3 regions of the Anaerocolumna sp. genome follow, and region 1 is predicted to be linked to each of the others. Evidence: riboswitches for the same ligand, from Rfam matches in the RefSeq annotation. Region 1 holds a riboswitch; each other region holds the start of a gene.
What was found. Region 1 has a riboswitch for cyclic di-GMP ahead of RT261_RS12950 (GspE/PulE family protein). Riboswitches for the same ligand answer to the same signal wherever they lie in the genome.

Region 1 (8,412 bases):
AATAGGATATTGTATGGATATTTTACTGCCGCACTTTCTGCATCTTCCTCTTAAGAAAAGATAACTGAATATAGGAAATAGCTCATACCACTGTAATCGGTGTCCGCATTGAGTACAGTGGGAAGGTGTTGTAACGATATCCTCTTTTAAAGGGATACGGTAAATGCAGACATTAAGAAAGCTGCCAATTATGATACCGTATAGAAAGATAATAACGCAGATGAGTGGCTTCGGGTTCATGGGTAGACTCCTTTTTTAATAACATCAAACAAGAACAAGGTCTTGTTTGATGTTTGCAGTTAATTATTTATATTGTGTTCCAACTGTTGGATATAGAATAAGAGCTTTCCTCTGATTATCATCAGTAGGTCTCTCATTTCCGGCATAGATCTCATATGAATTATTGCCGAGATCAACATAAACAAAAAAATCTTTATAAGTGTCAGGTTCATATTTGGGCAACGGTGCAGTTAAACCAAGAATTGATTTTATCTCTTTTTGAAATGCATTTGTTTCCGTATCGGCCTTATAGCAATCTGATACTTTGGTCGATGCTGCTGCATTATACGCTGTTTCATCAGCCAATGCCACACCTACTGCTGTGGCTATTGTCTGAGCAGTTTGAATATCCGCTGCTTTTTTAGACTTAGCAAGATACTTAATCAATTGTGGTGATAACACACCTGCCAGTATTGCTATAATCGCAATAACGATAAGCAGTTCCACCAATGAGAATCCTTTGTTATGTAGTTTTCTTCTTTTTTCCTTTTTTTCTTCCCTTTCCATCTTTACTCTCCTTTTTAGTTTATTTTTTAATTATTTAGTAAATCTATTAATAATTATCAGGAAGCTCATGTTTTCCTAATAGATTATTCTTTTAGGGCTTATAGGTTATCTAGTCCTTCATACATGGCAAGCATTGGCTGCATAATTGCCATGATAATTATTCCAACCAGCAAAGCCAGAAAGATAATAATGGCAGGCTCTATAACGGCAGTTAATCTTTGTGCGGCAGCTTCCACTTCTTCATCATAGTAGTCTGCGACCTTTTCCAGCATGCTTTCAATATCACCGGATTCCTCTCCAATCTTAATCATTTGATAAACCATTGGAGGGAATATTCCTGCATTCTTAATAGGAATGGAAAGTGGTATTCCTTTCGCAACATCTTCTTTAGCCAAAAGCAGAGCATCTTTTGCAACTACGTTATCCATGGTTCTTGCAGTAATATCCAACGCTTCGATTACAGAGATACCAGCAGCCAGCAAAGTACTTAGTGTTCTGGTTAATATTGACGAATTAGACTTCATAATAAACTTTCCGTAGCAAGGTATCTTATAGGCTAGACGCCCGAGCGCCTCCCTGCCGGCAGAGGACTTTTTATACAATGAGAAACCAATTATAATAAAGGCTAACACAGTAACCAGTACATACCATCTTGCAATCATGAAATCACTGATTTTAATGACAAACCTGGTCATAAATGGCATGTCAATATTCATATCAGCAAACATGGACATAAAATTTGGAACAACAAAGAGCATCATAATTACTAAGACTGTTACAGCCACTAAACCTACGATAATTGGATATATCAAAGCCTTCTTCATCTGAAGCTTTAACTTTGTCTCTTTCTCAAAATGTATTGCCAGCCTCTCGAAAACAGTCTCCAGATCTCCTGAGGCTTCCCCTGCCTTAACCATATTCGTAAGAATAGAGGGAAATACTTTCTTTTGCTCCCTCATGGCATCTGCAAGACTCTCACCTTTTTCAACAGAAATCTGAACTTCTTTAATTGCTTCGGAAAGCACTTTATTCTCTGTTTGCTGAGTGAGTAAATCCAGTGCATTTACAACAGATACACCGGCAGTGAGTATACTTACAAACTGCCTGCAAAATACACTTAAATCTCTGGGTTTTACTGGATTCCCAATGCTTATGTTAATATTTTTATTTAATAAACTTTGCTTTTCCAATGTTACCGGAAGATAACCCTCTGCTTTTAATAAGAATTTTGCCTTCTCCACATCCATTGCTTCTATACTGCCTTTTTGTACTTTACCCTTCTTATTAATGACAAGATAAGAATAACTGTTCATTATAATCCTCCATTCTGCTGCAAACGCAAATTTGTGCTGCCGTACAAATGACTGTGTGGGAATCAAAATTTTCCACATTAGCTCCCATTGCATGCCGCGTCTGCTTGCAGACGAGGCACTGCCACAAATCAGGGTGTGAATTATGCATTTCAATAATTCACACTAGCCTCCTAGAATAATTTTCGCTCAAGCGCAATGGGATCCTGTGCGAAATGCAATGCATTTTCGGAATCAATCTTTCGTTTTATATATAGATTAAAAATTGCATCATCCATCATCTGCATGCCGGACTTTTTATTCGTTTGGATAATGGAAGGAATCTGGAATGCTTTTCCTTCTCTGATAAGATTTTTAACAGCTGTATTTCCATGCATAACCTCGAATGCTGCCACTCTTCCTTTCCCGCCTGAAAGTGGAATCAGCTGCTGAGATATTACAGCTTCTAAAACTGATGCCAGCTGGATACGAATCTGTTGCTGCTGATGAGGAGGAAAAACATCAATAATTCGGTCAATGGTATTAGCTGCACCAATTGTATGTAAGGTTGAGAATACCAGATGTCCTGTTTCAGCAGCCGTTATGGCGATGGAAATGGTATCCAAATCTCTCATTTCTCCAACTAGTATAACATCCGGGTCTTCTCGAAGAGCTGCTCTAAGGGCATTGCTATAGGATTGGCTATCCAGGCCTATCTCTCTCTGATTTACTATGGACTTTTTATGATGGTGCAGATATTCAATAGGGTCCTCTAAGGTAATTACATGGGTGTTATAATTGGAATTTATCACATCAATTAAGGAGGCCAGAGATGTTGATTTACCACTTCCTGTAGGTCCCGTTACTAGAACCAATCCTCGTTTCTTAGCTGTGAGTTCTACAACTGAACTTGGAATCCCCAGCTGTTCTGGTTTTGGAATTGTAGTACCCACCAGACGAATTGCCGTTGCATAGGAGCCTCTTTGCTTGAATACATTGACACGATATCTACCCAGGTTGGGAATAGAATAAGAAAAATCCACCTCTCCTTTCGTCTCTAAGACAGTTCTAAAATGTTCAGGAACAATTGGCATTATTAATTCCGATGTATCATTCGGCATATATTTTATGTCCCCAACATCCTGCAGCTCACCGTTGACCCTGCATTTTGGAGGCACCCCAACTGTAATATGGAGATCGGAGGCTCCTATATCCTTTGCAACCTGTAGTAATTCCTCTATAGTAACCATACCTTTTCCCTACTTTCTTTTACCTAATCATCAAATAATATTTTCTTCATTTCAGAAATGGAAGTAATACCATGCAATACTTTTTCTGACACACTGGTTTTCAAAGTTTTCATTCCTTCTGATAATGCCAGATTATTAATCATTAAGGCATTACCTTTTTTACTTACTAATTCTTTCAGTGCAGGTGTTAAAGGCATAATCTCATATATTCCGATACGGCCAAAATATCCCGTTTCATTACACATATGACATCCGGTTGCTTCATATATTACCTGTTCTTCATCCTCCTTAAGTCCAAGCAATTCCTTTTCCAATTTATTCGCCTGCTTTTCCTTCTTACAATATGGACATAATCTTCTCACTAACCGCTGTGCTATAACTCCAATAGTTGCATCAGCAATCAGGTAAGGTTCCACTTCCATGTCTTCTAGTCTTGTAATGCTGCTAGCCGCACTATTTGTATGAAGAGTACTTACTACAAGGTGTCCGGTAATGGAGGCTTTAATAGCAATCTCAGCAGTTTCATTATCTCTAATTTCACCAATCATGATAATATCCGGATCCTGCCTTAGGATGGATCTGAGAGCACTGGCAAATGTTAAATCTGCTTTTGGATTTACCTGAACCTGATTCACTCCGTCAATATTGGCTTCTACCGGATCTTCTACCGTAATAATATTAACATCTTCCTTGTTTAACTCACTAAGTGCTGTATAAAGGGTTGTGGACTTACCGCTTCCAGTGGGTCCGGTTACTAATATCATCCCATGAGGTTTAGAAAGAATGGCATTGAATTTCTCCATTTCTTCATCCGTAAAGCCAAGCTCCTTCTTGTCCTTTGTAAGACCTCTTTTAGAGGTAAGTCTCATTACTATCTTCTCTCCATAAATCGTTGGCAGTATCGACACACGAATATCGTACTCTTCTCTGTCTATGATCATGGCTATTCGCCCGTCCTGAGGCTTTCTCTTTTCAGAGATATCCATATCTCCCAAAATCTTAACTCTGGCTACAATTGCTGAAAGCAGGCTGTTGTCATATTTCATAATTTCTTTTAATATACCGTCAACCCGGTATCGTATACGTATTGTTTTCTCAAATGGTTCTATATGTATGTCGCTTGCCCTTTGCCTGACGGCCTGTTCAATCATGGTCTTTACTAATATTACAATAGGTGAATTATTTATATCTTCATTATTCTCTTTTTCTTCCTTCTCTTTGTCCAGTATCTCTTTTTCTTTGGTATATCGCTCTGCCACCTCCATGGCTTCCGCATTTCCATAATACCTATCTATTGTTGCTGCAATTTCTCTGGGAAGTGATATTACTGGTGCTATCTTAAAATTGGTTATGATAGAAAGATCATCAACAGCCAGAATATCCATAGGATCGGACATTGCTACCCTAAGGGTATTAGGATCCTTTTGATCAAATTCAAAAGGAATCAGCATATATTTTCGTAGTATCTGTTCGTTAACCATGTTAAGAATATCCTGTGGAATTTTAATACCAGTAAGCTGTACAATATCTATCTTAAGTTGTTTTTGAAGTGCTTTAGCAATGGCAAGTTCATTCACATAGCCTAAATCCACTAATGTTTCACCTAATTTGCGATTGCCTTTCTTTTGCTCTGATAAGGCAGTCTTAAGGTCCGTTTCCGTAATAAGACCTTCCTGGATTAATATATCACCTAGTCTTTTTTTATTTTTTCTAAAATCCATTCCTGCTCTCACCGATTCCTTTTATTTTTCAATCTTTTACCAATAGGACTTTAGTCCTATTGTATCATAAATCATATATATAATCACCTAAAATTAACAATTCAACAAAATTTTTATTAAAAAAGCAAAAAAAAGCAACTAAACAAAATAGAAATATTTTGTATTAGCTGCAACTGAACCACCATAGGGGCTATATATACTATACATGATATATTTTCCCCGACAGGCTTCTTGTTTTGCGTCCTTATCTTTCGATAAGTTTGCCCTGACTTATGATTTATATGATTATATTAAAATATGATACATTATAATTCTTTCCAATGCAACATAATTATGCACAAAAGATTACCATAAGTATTCTTGTAATCTCTGCCTTTTTAAGTTCAGCTATTTGTAACAATATAAAATTCTAGTCAACTTGCCGGTTTTCTTTCATATTTTTAGTCACATTTCACATTTTAGATTAAAACTCAGTCTTTGCATATTTACAAAATATGCTTTTACATTCTGGGCTTTTTATAACATATACCATAGAGTTTAGACCCTCCATGATTTTTTAAGTTTATTAATCAGAAGGATCTCTGCAGAGGTATCTATATCCGGATTGGAATCCGGATGGTATTTTTTAGCCAAAATTTTATAGAACCTTCCAAGCATTTCCCTCTCGTCATCGTTAAACTCACTGCTGATACTGCTGCTACTGCTGCTATTAAAATAATTATTGAAATTTTCCTGATAGGCATATTTACGGTATCTCTTGCTAGTCTTTTTAATATTGATTCTTTCTTCAAGGATTTGATTCAGTTGATTTAAGTATTCAGAGTTCATTAACTCTCCGAACACATTGTAGCATCTGTCATATTCACTGGCAGCAATACCGTATTCTTTTTGAAAATCCTCTTTGGCCTGACGATACTCTTTTAATATTTCCTGGTGATGTTTACGTGCCAGATATTCCTCTGTTTGCTGGTATTCATTAAGAATTCTATCTTGTAAGGGCTCAAGCTCTGACTTTATAATCGACCATATTTCATCTCTGCTGATATTTATTCCTTTTGCTATCGAATCAATTTTATTTTCTCCTATACAGTCTTCCAAATCATAATCAATCAAGTCATAATAATGTATCACACAAAGGGAATAGGGTTTCTCTTCATGTAAACTTATCCTATAGGCTTTATTAATAGGACGTTCATATTTTTCATCACTCATTTTATAAGTATAAGTTTTACCAGTCTGCCCGTTATTAGACCAAGTATATGAATCCACCAGGATTTCTTTTGGCTCTCCTAATGTATTCGTTGGTATATCATGTAATTCTTCTATATGACAATACAAAATGACACCTCCAGGAATAATTCTACCTATGATTCACTCTACGTTTTAAGTATAGTATTCTTTAAAGTCTTATTTGTATGCAAAGGTAAACCGTAATCTGTTATTCTAAAATAGAAAGAAGCTGCCTGTACTGAATCCAACATGTTGGACAGTATTATCAAGCAGCCTCTTTCTATTTGTATATTTCTTATTATTATAATTGTTCAAATATTTTAACGCCTTTTGTATTAATATATCGATACATAATGCCGCTAAGAATTAGCAATACCAGTGCCATAAGCCCATTAATAACAGCCAGTCTTATGTTTAGTACCATCATTAATATAAAAGGTAAAAATGATAGAAACATATTTAATAAAACAGCTATTGTTGTTGAAGCGCTTTGTTTAATAACCGTTACTTCCGAAGTCCAGTTTAAATTCGGCATTTTGAGATTTACTAATAATCCAAATATAGATACAAAAAATGCAAATGCGGTTGGTAACAGTATAATTATAAATAAATCCAATAAAGATAAATGCAGTCCAATAAATACGATAATTGAATTTATGAGTATAGCAGGTATGGTTAAAATAAGATTCAGAGCAATTTTACTATTAAATATAGTCTTTTCTGTTACCGGCGATTCTTTTAATATCCATAGATTCCTTCCTTCCAGGGAAATGGAACAGGCTGTAACATTAGTCATAGCAACACAAAAACCAAACATAATTGCAATTAGCTGGCCGAATTCACTTCCAAGAATGGGCACATCAAAAAGTTCTGCAAATGTTTCTTTACTAAGAAATAAAGATGCAACAGAGCCTAAAAACATAATAACAACACCAAATCCCGTGTTAAGTACATATAGAGTAGAGGAAAAGTATCTTTTTGCTTCTTTTACCAACAGCGCTTTAAAAGGTGTAGATTGTTTCAGACTGCCTACTTTATAATTACCTCTTGTAAAATTGGACAGAATTTTTGTATTAATACTCTTAAATTCAACTCCAACTATAATAGAAAATAAAATAAATGCACCTAGGGATATACCTGCAAATAGTACAATAGATAAAATATCATATTCGCATACTGCTCCGCGAAACATTCTTGCCAGCAGATACATACTATCTACCTGATTGGTAATGGCTGTTGTTATTTCACCCATTTTTTCAGCTGAATCTGCCGTGAATATGAATGCCATATAAAGTACAAAAAATGCAGTAACAATAATTAAATTCACCAGATTGCTACGGCGAAATCTGGAGGCAATAACTGCAATAACTGTGCCGATAATCATTGCAACAATCATAGGCACTAATGGTATAAATAACATCATTACAAAACTAATAATATAAAATACAGGAGATGGTTTTACCAATATGCCATAAGCAATACTATTTGGTACCATTACTATACATGTGAATAAAATATTTAATAAATATAGTAATAGTAACCGGCTTGCTACAATCTTGCTGGTGGTTACCGGTAAAGACATAACAAGATCATAGTCCTTAAAACCAAACAAAGTTCCTTTTACTTTATTAATAGTAGTTATTATTGTAACAAGACAAGTAATTGCCATCATAAATTCAGGCATTAATTCTATCGTGTTTAGTTGCATAAAACTAGAACCTAACATAAAACTATAAAAGAAAGACGTTCCTGCAAGTAATATAAGCAGCGCAGTTACTCCAACAATAAAGAATGGGTTTCTTTTTTTAGCATTTCTGCTTCTATTAGATATATTGAAATCAAAGGCTGTACCTAATTGAACTTTGGTCAGTAACCATATTTCTCTCATAAATAACCACACCTTTCTATTTTTCTATTAATTCCATAAATAATTCTTCAAGGCTTTGGTTACCTTTTACTTCCTCTGTATTGCCGCTTGCAACTAATTTACCGCCTTTAATAATAGCGATTTTATTACAAAGCTTTTCTGCAACTTCCAATACGTGAGTAGAGAAAAAGATTGCACTGCCCTCTTGACACAACTCCGCCATATAAGTTTTTAATGTATGGGACGCCTTTGGATCCAGACCAACAAAA
Region 2 (8,412 bases), on a different contig from region 1:
CCTGACAATACACCATTGTTCTTACCGTCTTCATCATATGCCGGACGACCTACACCATTGTCGAATACCAATATATCTCCATTATATAACATAGAAATCTGGTGAGGTCCATATATCCATTCAAATTCCTCTTCCGAAGGTGTGAATAAAAGGCCTGGATCAGCATTTTCCCATATTCCCGGATCACCGATAATCCATTCTAAGGTTTTGTCAGTTTTATTTAACGCAACAATTGAATTCAAACTGCCACTGGATAAAAGGATTGTATCGGTTTTTCTGTCATACCACAATCCATTGCATTGGAACCAGTCTTCTTCGGCAACATCTATATCTTCTCCTAAAACCGGCTCCATAAGGCTCTTTATATCAAGGTCATAAATAACTTCCCCGGTAGTTCTGTCTATTTCATAAATATAATCGGACAATGTCTGAAGATCCTTAGAATTGCCAATGATTAAAAGATTTCCGTTTTTTAGTTCCATAAAATCATTTACATAACCGCCCGGAATTATATAATCATTGTAAACTTTCCCGCACAGATCCATTTCCAGCAGACCGGTGTAATGGTTTGGCGCTTTTAATAGTCTGGAGGAAGCTACCATAATATTGCCATTCTTTAATCTCTTAAATGTATCGGAATATCCTTTTAAAATATATCTGATATCTCCTGCGCTGTCATAAGCTGCAATGCCATATGCATCGTCTCTGGATTCAGTAGATACAAAGGTTAATTTAGAATAATTATAATATTTACTATCCAAAATCTTTACTATTCCATCATCCAGATTAGTCTTTATACTGTCCGTCTTTACTTTAACTGTTTTTTCCCTGCCATCTTCCAGCTGAAATACTAAAGTTGTTGTATCGCCGGGATAAAGTCCATAAACAGGTAATATATGTGTATTTCCCTTATCAAAGACTGCGGTAATATCATCTTGAGATTTTTTACCTTTCACAGTAAGTTTTACAGAAGATTCTTCCTCTGTTTTGAATATAGCTATGGCGGTAAGAGGTGAATTACCATAAGGATTTACAACAATCAATGGGTTATCAAAACTATAACTTTTCTTAGCTTCATCTAAAAGTGCTTCATCAATATAGTTTTGATCTTTCAAATAATCAACTTCTGTAGGAAGTAACTTATTACTGGTTTCTTCAACCGTTCCTTCACCGAAGATAATACAGTCCATACGTGCCTTTTTAAATTTATAATTTAACCGTAGCTGATTATATCCTTCTTTTATTTCAAACATAATCCAGCCTTTTTTTATGCCAAAGTTTAAATCCATTCCGGTCATACGTGCAACACCTAAGTCCGATAAAAATGAATCATCTATTCTGGTATAAGAATTGCCTGAGTTATCTGTCAGGTAGAACTTGTCCCATTGAATCTGTTCCATGCTGTCTACCTTTTCCATATTAAGCTGCACAAGTATAAACTCGTTTCCTTCTTTTGCTTCTGCCTGTGCCATATCTTTGTCTATTTTCTTAATTCCCAAATCTTTTTTGACATCCTGTAAGGAAGTTGTAATTTTATAATTTAAAACATCCATCTTCCAGCCGGCTGCTTCTACTGTCTTTTTCTCAGGAACTTTTTCTTTCTCTTTTTCTTTATTCTCTTTACTTATTAAAGGGGGTGTAACAATAATATTATTGGGTTTATCTTTTGAACATCCTGTAAAAACCACCATCATAAATAGCATGATTATAAAGGTAATAAATCGCTTTTTCATAACTTCCTCCATTATATTATAAAAGCTTATTTCTCCTTATCCACTTTATGTACATTCTACACATTAACACAAAATTGTGGCAAATATGTGAAATATTTTATGAAATATTCTGAAAATCCGGGGGAAAAAGAAACTTACATAATTTTACTAGCGTATTTGTCCTAGCTATAGTATTATCACGAATCCTCCACATAATCAAGTTATTTTTTATATATACATGTCTCAATTTGATGTATATGGTTTTATTTTATACAAATACTATTCAAAAAAGGAGGAAATGCAATGGTACCATTAAAAGATAATAAAGGAACGCCAACCAAAAGAACTGCTGCGAAAGATAATACAAATATGACTAACAAAGATAACGCAAACGATGGGAACGGAGCATCGGATATGGACAAACAGGGCACTAAAGTAAACGAATTGGTAGATTCGGGTTTAAAAATCACTAAAACCCAATAATGTTCTTATGAAAACTGCCATTGGGAAAGTATACTCCCCATGGCAGTTTTTCAAGAATCCTTACTAATCAAACATAGTAAGAAATATATATTTAATTTATAAAAGCGCTCTCTATTTCAGAAATCATTTTTTAAATCGAACTCCGATCCTGGATGAATACCAGATATCAGTGTCAAGAGAAATCATCTATTTCCAGCTTTTATTTTGACTTTTGTTTTCTGTCTTATCCTCTGTTTTATCGGAACTACAGTCTACTAAAGAATTAGTTTTTAATTGATGATCTTTTTTGTTAATGTTATTTCTGCCTTTATTATCTTTTCTCTCTCTCATTACTTTACCATTCCTTTCAAAACTTTCAATTTATTAAGAAAAAGCTGAATGGTTTCTTCCTCTTTATTCTTATCTGCATTTTTTCTTCCCAGTCTGTCACATAAGCCTAATAGGGCAACTTCATTAATATCCGTATAATTTATCATCTCTTTTGGTTTTGCAAAAGGCAAATCTTTGGTAACATACAATATATGCATGTGATACCTCACAAGGCCTATTACATCATTAATAAACTCTTCTTCACAAGAAAAATATGACAAAAATCTTCTGGTTAATTCTGCTCCTACTTTATCGTGATCGTATGCGGTAATTTTTCCTTTTTTCTCTCTTGTTGTATCCGGTTTCCCTAAATCATGTAATAATGCGGCCCACATAAAGGCCTCCGGATTTTTGCTTTTTTCTCTTACTTTAGCAGCTTCCTCTACAACAAGCATAGTATGATTCCATACATTTCCTTCCGGATGGTGTACGGTGGATTGTTCTGTTTCCTTTAACCTTAATAACATAGAAAAAGGAATGTCTTGAAATATATGATTATTAGATAAACTATTTAAAAAGTCTGATGGTTTTTCATCTTCCATTAAATGTTGATGGATTTCGTTAAATAAATTAACTTTTTTTATGGAGTAATTATCTCCCTCGTCTTTTAAAACCTTCCTACTATTTAAATCAGCTATCTCCATTTTTTCTGCACTCCTCTTTCTATGTGATATTATTATTTTCATAATATATAAATTTTATGTAAGCTTGTTTTTATATAATCCATGGAAAAACAGTTTATTAAAGCAAGAAATGGCAGTCTTTTACTGACGGCCATTTCTTCTTTTCTCATGATGTAACTAGTAGTTCAAAAATAGAATATGAATTGGTTTCTTTAAGCTTTTTAAATTTATTTTCAAAAGATGCTAAATCATCATAAGTTAAATCTAATGCAATATTATAGAGTTCTGAAAACCCGTCCTCTATGTCATAGATGTCCTCTTCCTTTAATAAAGCATCCAGTTTTTCCACACTTAGATTCGTTACATTTTTGAATAGTTCCAAGTCCATGTTACACAGCTTAAATTCGTATTTCTCTAAACCCTCTCCCATAGTATACCGGGTAATAATCTTTCCCTTATGAAATAATAAGATACTAAAAACATCATCATCTAAATTACCGGTTCCAATAACCGGAGTCTCTAAATATTTAGATAAGTTTATTCCTTCTGTTTCCATGTTTTCTAAAGAATATGATTCATCATATACAGAAATGAATTTATTATTATTTATCAGTATCAGTTTTGGGGTGTTCTCAAATAAATCCTGGAGAAAACTAAATAGACTAAACTTATTATTTATATATTCATCATCAATAGATTCTGTCAAACCTTCCCGGATATTACTTATATTATTAGAGGTGGTATTATTACTGAAGTATTGCTCCAACTGTTTTTGTGTTTCTTTTGTATCTTCTGCAATTATATGAAAACTTGCATAATTTTGTCCCATTATATTCTCCTATCTAACGTTCTTATGTTGAATTATAAGAACATGAAAAAATCCGACTATCCTGTCTATTTACTCGGAATCAATAATAAATTTATTATTTTCGAAAATCATGGGGCTTATGCAAGAAAGAAATGCAAGGAAAGAGATATCTATTCTACTTAACGTAAAATAAATGTCCCTTAAAAAGTAACATAAAATTGCCGGTTGCACTACTTGCTATCTATACCCCAAGTGCCCAAATACAGGATATATCATAACGCATCAATTTTATTGAATTATATTCAATTTTTAATAGATGGCTCAACTGTTTACCATTCTATACCATGTTTATATATTAATCAAGCTATTTTATTTCAGGTAGAATCCTGCTTATATCTGTTTAAATATAATTTCTCAGATCATTAACTGACATTCTAAGCATAAATTCAGCATAACTAAATTCTATCGCCAAAGAAACTCTCCTATAATAAGTCTCTTCACTTATAATTCAGTACAGCTGAATTTATATTCAAAATGTACCTAGAATTATCAAACAAATCAAGATATGAATAATGACATATCCGATTCTTCTGCATTAGCAAGCATAGCGGCCGCACCGCCCGGTTTCACACCATCTATTAATTCTTCCATTTTAATTCCCATAACGTCCATACTCATGGTGCAGGCAATTAATTCTACTCCATTGTCTATTGCGGCTTGAATCAAGCTTTCCAAACTCTCCACATTTTTCTTTTTCATCACATTGCGAATCATTTTAGAACCCATACCTGCCATATTCATTTTGGACAAAGATAATTTTTTGCTTCCTCTAGGCATCATAAATCCAAACATTTTGCTCATAAAATCTTTTTTTACAGATACTTTTTTCGGCTTTCTTAAGATATTTAAGCCCCAGAAAGTAAAGAACATACTTACTTTTCGTCCCATGGCCGCTGCCGCATTCGCTATGACAAAAGAGGCAATGGCTTTATCTAAATCTCCTGAAAATACAATAATATTTTTGTTATTTCCTTCGGAAAGAGGTGCACTGCAATCTCCTCCGGATTGGGTGTTTACGCATCCTTTTTTGACAGAAGCTTTGGTTATTCCTCTCTCAGAAACTATGCCTTGAAATGTATTTCCGGTTCTTCTGCACCAGGCCTCAACATCCGCTGCGAATGCCTGATCCGTGGTAGTTATTTCTATTATATCATCATTCTCTGCATTTTTTATTGCTTCTGATAACTTCATAATTGGTCCCGGACATTGAAGGCCGCAGGCATTAATCTCAAGTTTATTCACCGGTTTTTCAGATACAGAAGCAGCTTCCAATTTATCCGGCACCGCTCTTTCTTCATCACGTACAATCATTGGTTTATTATAGTAGATTGTATTATATAAACGATAACCCCCTGATAAATTATAGCATTCATACCCGTTCTGCTCTAATATGCGGCAGGCAAGATATCCCCGAAGACCAATCTGACAGGTTACATACACTGGTTTTGATTTATCTAATTCATGCAGCTTCTCACGCAGATCATCTAATGGAATATTGATAAATCCATCTATAGAACCATTTGCATACTCCATACTGGTACGAACATCCAGCAAACTGACACTGCCATCCCTTGGTAGATCCTTTACTTCATTCCAATGGAAGATTTTAACCTTTCCGGTCATTATATTCTCTGCCACAAAGCCCGCCATATTAACCGGATCCTTTGCTGATGAGAATGGAGGTGCATATGCCAGCTCTAACTCTGTTAAATCATATATGGTCATTCCTGCTCTCATGGCAGTTGCAATAACATCCAGCCTCTTATCTGCTCCTTCATACCCTACTACTTGAGCACCTAAGATCTTGCCCTTATCTTTTTCAAAAATAAGTTTAATTGACATATTTACAGCACCGGGATAATAGGAAGCATGTGAAGCGGAATAGGTAAAGGATTTTTCATAATTTAAACCCAATTGCTTTGCTCTTGCCTCGGTTATTCCGGTATTAGCTATTGTTAAATCAAAGCATTTTAAGATTCCCGTTCCCTGGGTTCCATTATAAGTACTTGAAATTCCAATTATATTCTCAGCAGCAATCCTTCCTTGTTTATTGGCCGGTCCTGCCAAAGGAATATATCCATCATCACCTGTAACAAAATCTTTAATCTGAATTGCATCGCCAACTGCATAAATATCCTTATCGGAGGTTTGCATATTAGCATTCACTATTATTGCGCCCTTAGGGTTCACTTCTAAACCTGCTTCTCTGGCTAATGTACTTTCTGGTCTGACACCAACAGACATAATTACCATATCCGTTATGATTTCACCATTTCCAAGAATTACTTTTAATTCTTCTCCATGGTTTCTGATCTCCTTAACACCATCTTTAAGAATTAAATTAACACCTTTACTACGGATATGATTATGAACTTCACAAGCCATATCATAGTCAATGGGTGCTATTACATGATCTGCAAATTCTACTATGGTGACTTTAAGACCGGCAGCATAAAGATTATCTGCCATCTCAACTCCAATGTAACCACCGCCTACTATCACTGCGCTTTTTACATGTCTTTGATCTGCATAATCTTTAATCCTATAAGTATCCGGTATATTGCGAAGGGTAAATACTTTTTCGTTATCCCCACCTTTTATATTCGGTTTTGCAGGTGCCGCGCCAGAGGATAATATCAGCTTATCATAAGTTTCTTCATAAGTTTCATTGGTTTTAAGATTCTTAACCTTAACCAGTTTTTTATTTACATCAACAGATACTACTTCCTGTAACACTCTTACATCTACATTAAATCTGCCGTGAAAACTTTCCGGTGTTTGTAATGTCAAGGCTTCTTTTTCCGTAATTTCTCCACCTATATAATAAGGTAATCCACAGTTTGCAAAGGAGATGTATTCTCCTTTCTCGAACATAATTATTTCTGCTTTTTCGTCTAATCTCCTAAGACGTGCAGCGGCAGACGCTCCTCCAGCAACCCCGCCAACAATAATTACTTTGCTCATATTAACCCTCTCTTTCTTATAAAAACTATCAACCGATCAGAAATAAAATGTCTGCATTATTTCTATTAATTATATTGGATTTTAATATATGTTAATAATATCACAAAATAAATATAGTAACTGTGACTTTGTCACAGTTACTATCAAAAATAGTTATTGGAAGGTTGATACAAGGTTATCCCAGTTTGTCACCTTTTTCAACCTTTTGCTGAGGGGATATAAGAACAACTCCATTCTTTGAATAAACCCCAAGTATAAGCGCTTCTGACATAAAATCTGCAATCTGTCTTGGAGGAAAGTTCATAATTCCAAGAACCTGCATACCTATCAGTTCTTCCGGGGTATAGCATTCAGTTATCTGCGCGCTTGACTTCTTTATACCTATTTCATTTCCATAGTCAACCCAAATTTTATACGCTGGTCTTTTTGCTTTCGGAAAACTTTCGCATTGAATAATTTCACCAACTCTTATATCCAGATTCAAAAAATCATCAAATGTTGCCATTTCAAATCCCCCATATCTCTAATTGTATTTGCTTTATTGATGCCTTATCACTGTATATTACAATATTTATGTATATGTTATGACATATTTTAATATAGTATAGCATACAAGAAGAACATTAAACAAGTGATTTTCCTAATTAAAGACTTAAAATGATTACTTATCAAGTTCAAAACCGTTCTTATTATCTCATAGGATGGGATAGAATAAAATGCTTTGGATAACGCACTTTTCATTGTATGGATTAGAATACGAATGATTTATGTTAGCTTGAAATCTTATTATCTGGTTTTTTTCCAGAATGATTGTTTCCTCTACTAATCTTAGTTCTATTTTTCCTTCCATTATAAAAACACATTCTTCGTTTTGGTGTGCTTGGGATTTGTGTTCACAACCCGGATCAATCTCTATACAAAACATTTCAAAATTTTGTATTGGATCATAAGGAATCATGGTAAAGATTCTCATATGCCCGTTTTCTTCTAGAGTGGGTTTCATATCCTTTATATCAGCAATTTTGTAATTAAAATCATTACTTTCCATGAAATACGAAAGAGGAACCTTCATGCCTGTTGCGATCTTGAGTAAGGTATTAAACGTAGGAGAAGATTGTTCCCGTTCTATTTGACCAAGCATTGGTTTACTGACACTTGTAATTTTTGAAACTTCATCCAATGTTAGATTTCTACTCTTTCGTAATGTTTTCAGGCGTTCCCCAATCGGTACCTTTGGCAGTTCCATATATACCTCCTCTTTTGTCTAAATACGTGTTAAATGATATGTTAAATATAATCTATATTTAGCATAAGTGCAATGACGTCTTGGTCTAATATCCTCCTAAACTCAAAATATTTTAAAGAGGATATTATTTATTAAACGAAAGCACAA
Region 3 (8,412 bases), on a different contig from region 1:
TTGCTGGAATCTGTACTACTAATTTAAAAAGTAATATTAGCAATTGCTTTTATATTAATACTACATCTCTACTTCCTGCTGTAATAGATATAAATGAAGGAGCAACTGCAAAAGGTAAGATTGATTTTTCAGATGGCTCTTTGGCTTATTATCTGGACTATTATAATACAGATAAAACCTGGACAATGGATACGATTGATCAAATTCCTATTTTGGGCCAACCGCATTATGGGATGGTAGAGGTAGATGGAAGTGAAATTATTGAAGAAGGTGGCAATATTTTGTTGACATCTGAGACAGGCAGCATTAGTGATGGACAAATTCGTTTCGTACCAGAAGACACTAGATTTGTTGTTAATGTAACATTAAATGAGTATAAAGGTGAAGTGCCAGAGGGCTTTGAACTGAAATATGTATTAAAAGATATGATGTTAATCCAGGACGGAGTCGAAAAAATAATTGATGATGGAACCTTAATTATAACAAACGATAATATAAGTATCATTAAAGCAGTAATTGAAATTGTAAAGAAAGAATTATCAGAAGAAAATCCAGAAAATCCCGAGAACCCCGAGAACCCCGAGAGCCCAGGAAACGGTGGAGAAGGAAACGGTGGAGAAGGAAACGGTGGTACTGGAAATGGTGGCGAAGAAACAGGAGGAAACGGAACCGGAGGAAATGGGGCTGAAGGTGAAGGAACTGGTGGTAATGGAACCGAAGGTGAAGGAGCAGAAGGAACTGGAACCGGTAAGGATGGAACAGAAGGTAGCAATAGTACGGATGGTACTGCTCAGAATAATCAAGAAGGAAATGCAGTAGTATCGGATGACTCAAATGATTCAGATGGTTCCGAAAGAGTAGTTCCTAAAGTATCAGATAAAGAGGATGCAGGTGATGCCAAGGTCATTATATTACCTGAGGATTCAAGTAGAGGAGGTAAAGTTAGTGGAGGCAAGGCTAGCGAAGGTAAAGCTAGTGGAAATCAATCCAAAAAGGACGAACCCACATCTTCTGATGAATCTAATTCATCTTTAAGTGGTGACAGTAATGGGCAAGAAGCGAAAATTGTTGAAGTAAAACCAGAACAACATACTTATGATACTAAAAAAGAAGAGGAAATAGAAGCCAAGATAGAAGAGGCGATAGAGGATGAAAAAGAAGAAGCAGATGAAGACAAGAGTATTACAGTTTTCCAAGTTGTAAAAGAGGTAATAAAGGATAATTCAATTATTACAACTATTATTGCAATAGGATGTATGTTAATTCTTCTTGGTGGCGCTTTGTGGAGGTATATGGAATATAAAAGCCGAAGGAAATAAAGCGGTCGCAGCGGTAGAAACAATTGTAAGAGCAAATTAAACAAAGCAGAATTTAAGCGAAGAATCTCATTTTAAGGTGAGATTCTTCGCTTATTGACTGAATTCATGGCCAGCCTAGTGGGAGGAAGACCACTTAAACTGGCTCGATATGTGCAATAATATAAGACTTTGCTTCATGTCATTGGGTTAAATCACTATATATTTAAAAGACTTAAATTCTGTTTTTGCTATCTTTTCCAGCCATAACCCGGGAACCGATAAATGCCACAATTGGTACGCTCAGAATAATACCTATACTTGCCGTTATGGCTCTTATTATTTCAAGGGCAATTAAATCCGTATTAATGATCTGCGAAAATGGAATTCCATAAGCAAATATCATAAGTACAAGATTTAAAGAGGAACCTGCAAATGCTAAGATTAATGTATTTGCCATTGTGCCCATAGCATCTTTACCGATATTCATTCCGGATTGAAACAATTCAATAGATTTCATTGTTGGGTTCACTGAGTGTAATTCGTAAATTGCAGAGGATATACTCATTCCCGTATCCATAACTGCTCCCAGAGCGGATATCAGTATTCCGGCAACCAGTAAATCTCTTACTTTCAAACCGTTATCCGTAGCTATTAACAGCATTGATTCAGCTTCTTCCATATTTAATCCGCTGATATGTGCTAATTTACCTACTATGTATGCAAGTATTCCTGCCACCAAGACTCCTAATATTGTACCTGTTATAGCAGAGAATGTCTTGGGATTGATTCCGTCCAGTAATATCAGGCATACTATGGTAGTTACTACAACAATTAATATGGTTAGGGGAAGTACCGGAACTCCTTTTGAAATCAATGGTACCAGAATATTCAATACACAAAGGATTGTAAAAATTAATCCCACCAAAGCCATAAACCCTTTCTTTCCGCCAATGATACATAAGAGAGCAGAAAAGAGAATAATTATCCCATATATTAAAAAGGAGCGGTCATAATTATAGATGGAAGCACTAAATTCTCCGTCGTGAGTATCTATTCTGGCGATAATCCTGGTTCCTTCTTTTGCATAAACATTGTACAGCAGTCCCAGATAGTTATCTATGATTTGTGTCTCACCTTTATGTTCGCCGCTTAATATCTTGATTTCAAGCAGCTGGTGTCCACGCTTTAGTCCTTCGGAATTCTCATCTATTTGTGTATTATCTTCTAAAACTTTAATTACTTTTGCTTTCACATATTTGATCGGTGAATTGGCACCGGTTTTATAATTTTCCGGATTGCCTTGATTAGCAAAATATAACAGAATTGAAAAAAATGCAATAAATATTACCGCAGCTGCTACTTTAATAATCAGTGTTTTCCTCTTATCCAATGTTATTCTCCTTATACAACAGTATTTGCAAGAAGATCTGGAGGTCTGAAATAATAGCCTTGCAATCTATTATTATTTACAGGGTCTGTAGTAAATATTAGCATTTTTTACAAAAAAAAGCAACTTATAATTACAGATTTTGTTTAAATGTTACGGTTTCAATTACACTTGAATTTGAAAGCCACAGCAGAAAATAATGATTCTGGATTTCAGGGGAGTCTTTATATGTGGAGCACGGGCCAATATAAAAGGAATTTTAATAATATAGTCATTCTGGGAGTAATTTAGCAAAACTAAAGCTCATACTGGAAGGACCCTTATTCATGGGCGGCATACCTTTCAAGCTCAGAATGACCATTTTATTATCTCTTTCAATACACTTTAGCAGGTTTCTAATCAGAGAATATTCCAAGAAAATGTAGGTTAACAAAAAATAGTCATAAAAAAAGCAAGATATGGATTGAAAATTGTTGAAAATTAGTTCATAATTAATAAGATATATATTATTATTAAGATATGAAATATAATAGAGTTTAGAAAATTATAAAAACATTACATATATTAGATTGGCAAACCTATTGAAAGATAGGGACGCAAAGCTAGAAGCCTGTCGGAAAATAATATGCATTTCCTATGGTCGTTCAGTTGCAACTAAGGTAGAATCAGTATGATTTTACTTAGTTGTTTTTTTATTTTTAATTAGGTTTATTATTAGATGGAATAAAAATGCATTAGAAGGAGTGTTATGAATGATAAAAGTGTTAATCGTTGATGATTCTGTTTTTTCACAAAAAATTGCTGCTAATTTAATTAAAAAAAACATGGATGATGTAGAACTTAGCTTTGCAAATGATGGAGAAGAGGGAATTGAACTATATGAAAAATTAAAACCGGATTTTGTTATTACTGATTTGTTAATGCCCAAATTAAGCGGACAGGAACTGATAAGATTAATAAAAGCACAGGATGAATTCGCAAAGATAATTGTAATATCTGCAGATGTTCAAAAAAACATTCGGGAAGAGGTAGAAGCTTATAATATATTGGCTTTTCTCAATAAACCGTTACAAGATGAAAAAGCTCAGTTAATTTGTAATTTAATGAGGGAGAAGATAGATGGATAGGTCCAGTTTCAGATATGATATATTAAAAGAGGTATTTAATATAAGCGTAGGTAAGGCTGCTGATTTGCTTTCAGAAATTACCGGTAAAAAAATATTGTTAAAGATTCCGGATGTAACAATTTTAGACAGAACAAAAAACGACATAGAAATATCAGAATATCTTCCTATTAAATTTGCCGGGGCATTAATGGTTTCCACTATTTCATTTAAAGAAAATTTAACTGGAAAAGCGAATTTGATTTTCCCGGCTGAAAAAATGAAAGCTTTTATACATCTGTGTCTGAATGAAGATATTCATGATGAAGATAATTTGAGTTTTACAGATATAGATTTTGACATAATTAAAGAAATCGGAAACATTATTTTAAATTGCATTTTGGGAGAGACCGGTAATTTACTTAATATCAAACTCCAATATTCTCTGCCGGAAGTTAAAATATACAATCATATTAATTTCAGAGAAGATATTGATGAAAACGAATATCAGCATATTTTAGTCTTATACATAACTTTTATTATAGATAGTACAGAAATTGAAGGTACTATCATAGTTGATTTAGCATTACAATCTTTAAACGAGTTAATTAGAAAAATTGATCAGATAGAGGCTGATATTTATGAATAACTATTGTTATGAAGTATTAAATAATGTTAACGAAGGTATTATTATAGTAAAAGAGAATTTTGAAATTTTTTTTTGGAATAATTATATGGAGGCTATTACCAATATAAAAAGTTCAAATGCAATGGGGAATAATCTATATACAGTGGTACCAAGCCTGAATAAGAATTATTTTAAAAACGTAGTTAAAAACATACTAAATGATGGATATGCTATGTTTTTTTCTGCTGCTATGCATCAGGATCTAATGCATACGGAAGAAAGGTTTAATATAAAAATCAGCAGAATTCAGGATGAAAACAAGACATCCCTGCTTCTGGAATTCCATAATGTTACCGGGCAGATGACTCAAATCAAACAGCTTAAAAAATATATCAAAGAATTGTATCATGTAAATAGAGAGTTAAAAGAGAAAGAAAAAGAGATTGAATATCTGGCTTATTACGATCAGCTGACAGGTGTTGCAAACAGAACATTATTTTACATTCTTGCTGAAAAATATATTCAAAATGCAAAGAGAAATAATAGCTTATTAGGTATTATTTTTATAGATATAGATAAGTTTAAAAGCATCAATGACACTTATGGACATCAAGCTGGAGATAAAATCATTATCAAAGCAGCTAATATTCTAAAAAAAGCTACAAGAGAAAGTGATATTGTGGTAAGATATGGTGGAGATGAATTTGTGGTTATCCTGCCTAATATGAAAGATATATCCGATTATAAAATTGTAGCTTCTAAAATAATTAACTTAAATGAAAATGTTATTTATATTGATGGAGAAGAAATAAAACTTTCATTTAGTATGGGAATCAGTATTTATCCTAATGATGGTGACAATATAGACAAGCTCATTGTAAAAGCGGATAAAGCTATGTATATTGCCAAGAGAAATGACGAGGATATTTATTATTAATTATAGAGGAATCATATACTGCTATAATGAAAATATGAGGTACTGCTATAATGAAAGAATGAGGTACTTGACGACAAGAAAAATCCGTGGTTTAATCTGTATGAGAATCATGTAAATTAATGGGAGGGAATTGATATGGGTTTATTAACTTTTATAATAGGTTCTGTTGTTTTGATAATTAGTATTGCAATAATAATAATTGGTGCTAAAATGTTCTTCAAAAAAGAAAATAGTAGAAGATTAAGTCTTAGTCTTATTAGTATTGGCACAATTATTTTATGTGGAAGTATATTTACTGGTAAGTTAAGTTATATAATTGGTTTCAGCCATGGATTTATTAAGGCAATTTTTGACTTATAAGCGAAATTGAATCGTTGTGGATTAAAGTAGATATATTCCTCTTATGGAAATGGTCGGGAATCACACGGGATAGAAGTGATTGCTTCTTTGCATTAAAAGATGGCTAAAAGCACCTTCCAGATGGAAGTGGGAATAATTTATGTATCTAGAACAGCAGTCACACCACAAAGCCATATGAATGATTGCGAATAAAATTCGAGCAATTTGCTGGAAACAATGGAAGAAGGTCAAAAGAAGGTATCGGAACCTAAAAGCCTTGAAACTATCGGAGTAGAAAGTACTTGAATTAGCCAAAAATATAAAAAAATACTGAAGATTGGCATAAGTAGTGCCCTAACAAATAAAATAATAGCCTAACTTGGAGCTATGTCCATGCTAGACTATTACTTCCGTCTTTATTTCTTATGATGTATTTCCAATAGTTCTTCTAATCGCATCTGCTCGTTTAACAAGTCTTCTATTGTTTTTGTAAAATTTCGTAAGCATAAAAGTCTGAATAATATTTTCCTTTTTTCTTCAGTAAATCAGCATTAATGGAAAACCTACTGCCCCACGATGAAAAAGCGACATGAGTGTTACCGGTGGTACCATTTTTAAAATACTTCGTAACGGTCATCCAGTGGAGCCAAAAATTTGCGTCTTCTGAAATTCCTAACGCTGAAGACTGGACCGGATCGTTTAGTAAATACCGAGTTTCCACCCCTCTTTCGAGCAGATTCTGGAGATAAACCGGGGTATCGTTTCTAAGTTGCTCGACCAAAAACATTTCTACATCATTTATTTTTTGGCTTTTCGGTTTATGGAGTATATATGTATAGTCGGTATATTGCGCCAGCCAGTAATATGCTGCTTCCATATCAATGGATAAGGTGCCATAGATTTGAGGTATATTCCCCAGGTGCGCGTAAAAATCAAGGAAGTCCAAATATTCTGTTTTTTCTATAGCGTCATTGCTATAGGCAAACCAGTCGTCAAAATTTTTGTAATCTGGGTTCGGCACCTGACCTACCCAGAAGTCATAATTATATTTTTGATGATCATTATGCTTTAATAGCTTATAGTATGTCTTGTAATCCTTTTGAATATGGTAGAGAATATTGTCGGCAAAGGCTACTGCGCCGCAGCCGCGGTATTCAAGCCACGCCCCCGATTTGCCGGAGCGACTTGTGAAAGAGTTATTCTTGTCATTCCACCAAGACTGATCTCCTCCGTAATAAATTGTATTTCCCTCTTTAATTCTAACATACTCTTTGGACGCAATATCGCTGGAAAGACCCGCGAGGGTATGGGGGGCGGCCATCATGGAGTTTATGCCCGCCTCCTGCTGATTTATTTCTTTAAGCAATATTTCATTTTTTATGACGTTTTCCTGATTGAAAAACTCTTCCTGTTTGGTAAAAGTTTCTTCTTCAGACGTCAACTCCGTTTGTAGAGCGTTTTTATCATTGTTAAGGGAATAATTCTGTGCAACAGATGCTCCGGTATTGTTAGGTTCATAATAATATGTAAATGGAACTGCGTATTTGACACGATTGCCATTGCTGTCACAGTTCTTAATATTACCATAATTTAACTCCACGGAGTCTATCAAGTAGAATGGCAAGCCATTTTTAAGCGCGCCAATGTTAATATGGCCTGCATGTTTATTAGAACTGTTTACAAATGGAACAGCGTACGCAAACAATTTATTGGCGGCGTCGAACAATGGAACTCGTTCGTCTAGGATTGTATAGTTACCATCCTCATACATCTGTATATAATAATTGGCAAGCTTAAATATTTCGTCTTCTGTAAAATAATCACCGTCAAATTCGATTTCCTGTATGTTAAGTCTACTTACGACGTCAAGATATTCGCTTGGGATATATCCGTATTCTTGCTTAAACTTAGCTAGAAATACTGTTATATCATCCTTATCGGGCGTCTTGTAAAAATCATCAAATCCACCGCCCATGGAACTACTGCCTCCGATATCCATTCCGTACGATAGCGTGAACTGCACGCGCATCACGTCTCCGTCGGCAAGATAATAATCCGCAAAACCAACATTAGGAAAAACAGAATTTACGCAATACATCCATCCGGATCCGGACGTGTAGTCAAACTCGCCGAGAGAATCTGGTGTACTCCGTTCGTAAAACTCAGGAATGTGTTCTAATAATACTTCGGGTATCGATGAAGTATCTGTTGGTATCGACGAAATCGAATCTCCCCTTATATTTTCAAGATAAAAATTTGAGTCAAGCGTTCCTGTTTTACCATAATCAAAGTTGTTACTTGTAAGCAAACGGTCAAGCACCTTAGCGGCATTTTCTCCTTCTTTGATTTCAACAAAAACAGGCTCTATAAGATACCCACTGCCTACTGTGAACATCTCCACACAGACCACTGCGTGACCAATTACATCTCCGTCATTGGATTTCACGTAATTTACCGTGCAGGTCTCCGTGGCAGAGCCTGCCGTAACCACGACCGTATATGCGCCAGTCTCTGAAAAGTTTAGAGTATAACTGTCTTTGACCCTATCTCCCCAACTCTTACCGGCCGGCCATTTATGGTTACGGTACTCCAAATTTTTGCGCCGGTCGAGTCTCTGGCAATTACATCAAAAGTAAGTTTGCTACCAAGCAGAGTCATACCATCGGTTAATTTTACAAGCGTTATCGTATCCATTACAGGTTCCGTCAACGTGGATTTAC

Region 2: another riboswitch for cyclic di-GMP. It lies ahead of RT261_RS06350 (hypothetical protein); the one in region 1 lies ahead of RT261_RS12950 (GspE/PulE family protein).
Region 3: another riboswitch for cyclic di-GMP. It lies ahead of RT261_RS12735 (response regulator transcription factor); the one in region 1 lies ahead of RT261_RS12950 (GspE/PulE family protein).

The regions. Positions count from the first base shown of each region.
Region 1 covers NZ_DAMAUC010000015.1:11,355-19,766, forward strand. Annotated here, with positions in the region: gene RT261_RS12930 (prepilin peptidase) at 1-240, opposite strand, end outside; gene RT261_RS12935 (prepilin-type N-terminal cleavage/methylation domain-containing protein) at 304-786, opposite strand; gene RT261_RS12940 (type II secretion system F family protein) at 885-2,099, opposite strand; gene RT261_RS12945 (type IV pilus twitching motility protein PilT) at 2,270-3,325, opposite strand; gene RT261_RS12950 (GspE/PulE family protein) at 3,349-5,046, opposite strand; cyclic di-GMP riboswitch class I at 5,212-5,321, opposite strand; gene RT261_RS12955 (hypothetical protein) at 5,584-6,384, opposite strand; gene RT261_RS12960 (hypothetical protein) at 6,578-8,164, opposite strand; gene RT261_RS12965 (ABC transporter ATP-binding protein) at 8,181-8,412, opposite strand, start outside.
Region 2 covers NZ_DAMAUC010000005.1:150,006-158,417, forward strand. Annotated here, with positions in the region: gene RT261_RS06330 (aryl-sulfate sulfotransferase) at 1-1,733, opposite strand, end outside; gene RT261_RS06335 (hypothetical protein) at 2,016-2,195, shown strand; gene RT261_RS06340 (hypothetical protein) at 2,382-2,525, opposite strand; gene RT261_RS06345 (HDIG domain-containing metalloprotein) at 2,525-3,208, opposite strand; gene RT261_RS06350 (hypothetical protein) at 3,354-4,016, opposite strand; cyclic di-GMP riboswitch class II at 4,206-4,289, opposite strand; gene RT261_RS06355 (DsrE/DsrF/DrsH-like family protein) at 4,554-7,019, opposite strand; gene RT261_RS06360 (tRNA-binding protein) at 7,195-7,524, opposite strand; gene RT261_RS06365 (helix-turn-helix domain-containing protein) at 7,714-8,265, opposite strand.
Region 3 covers NZ_DAMAUC010000014.1:64,218-72,629, reverse strand. Annotated here, with positions in the region: gene RT261_RS12745 (InlB B-repeat-containing protein) at 1-1,319, shown strand, start outside; gene RT261_RS12740 (YibE/F family protein) at 1,531-2,688, opposite strand; cyclic di-GMP riboswitch class I at 3,247-3,341, shown strand; gene RT261_RS12735 (response regulator transcription factor) at 3,438-3,812, shown strand; gene RT261_RS12730 (chemotaxis protein CheC) at 3,805-4,437, shown strand; gene RT261_RS12725 (diguanylate cyclase domain-containing protein) at 4,430-5,353, shown strand; gene RT261_RS12720 (hypothetical protein) at 5,489-5,713, shown strand; gene RT261_RS12715 (DUF4430 domain-containing protein) at 6,171-8,138, opposite strand; gene RT261_RS12710 (hypothetical protein) at 8,213-8,412, opposite strand, start outside.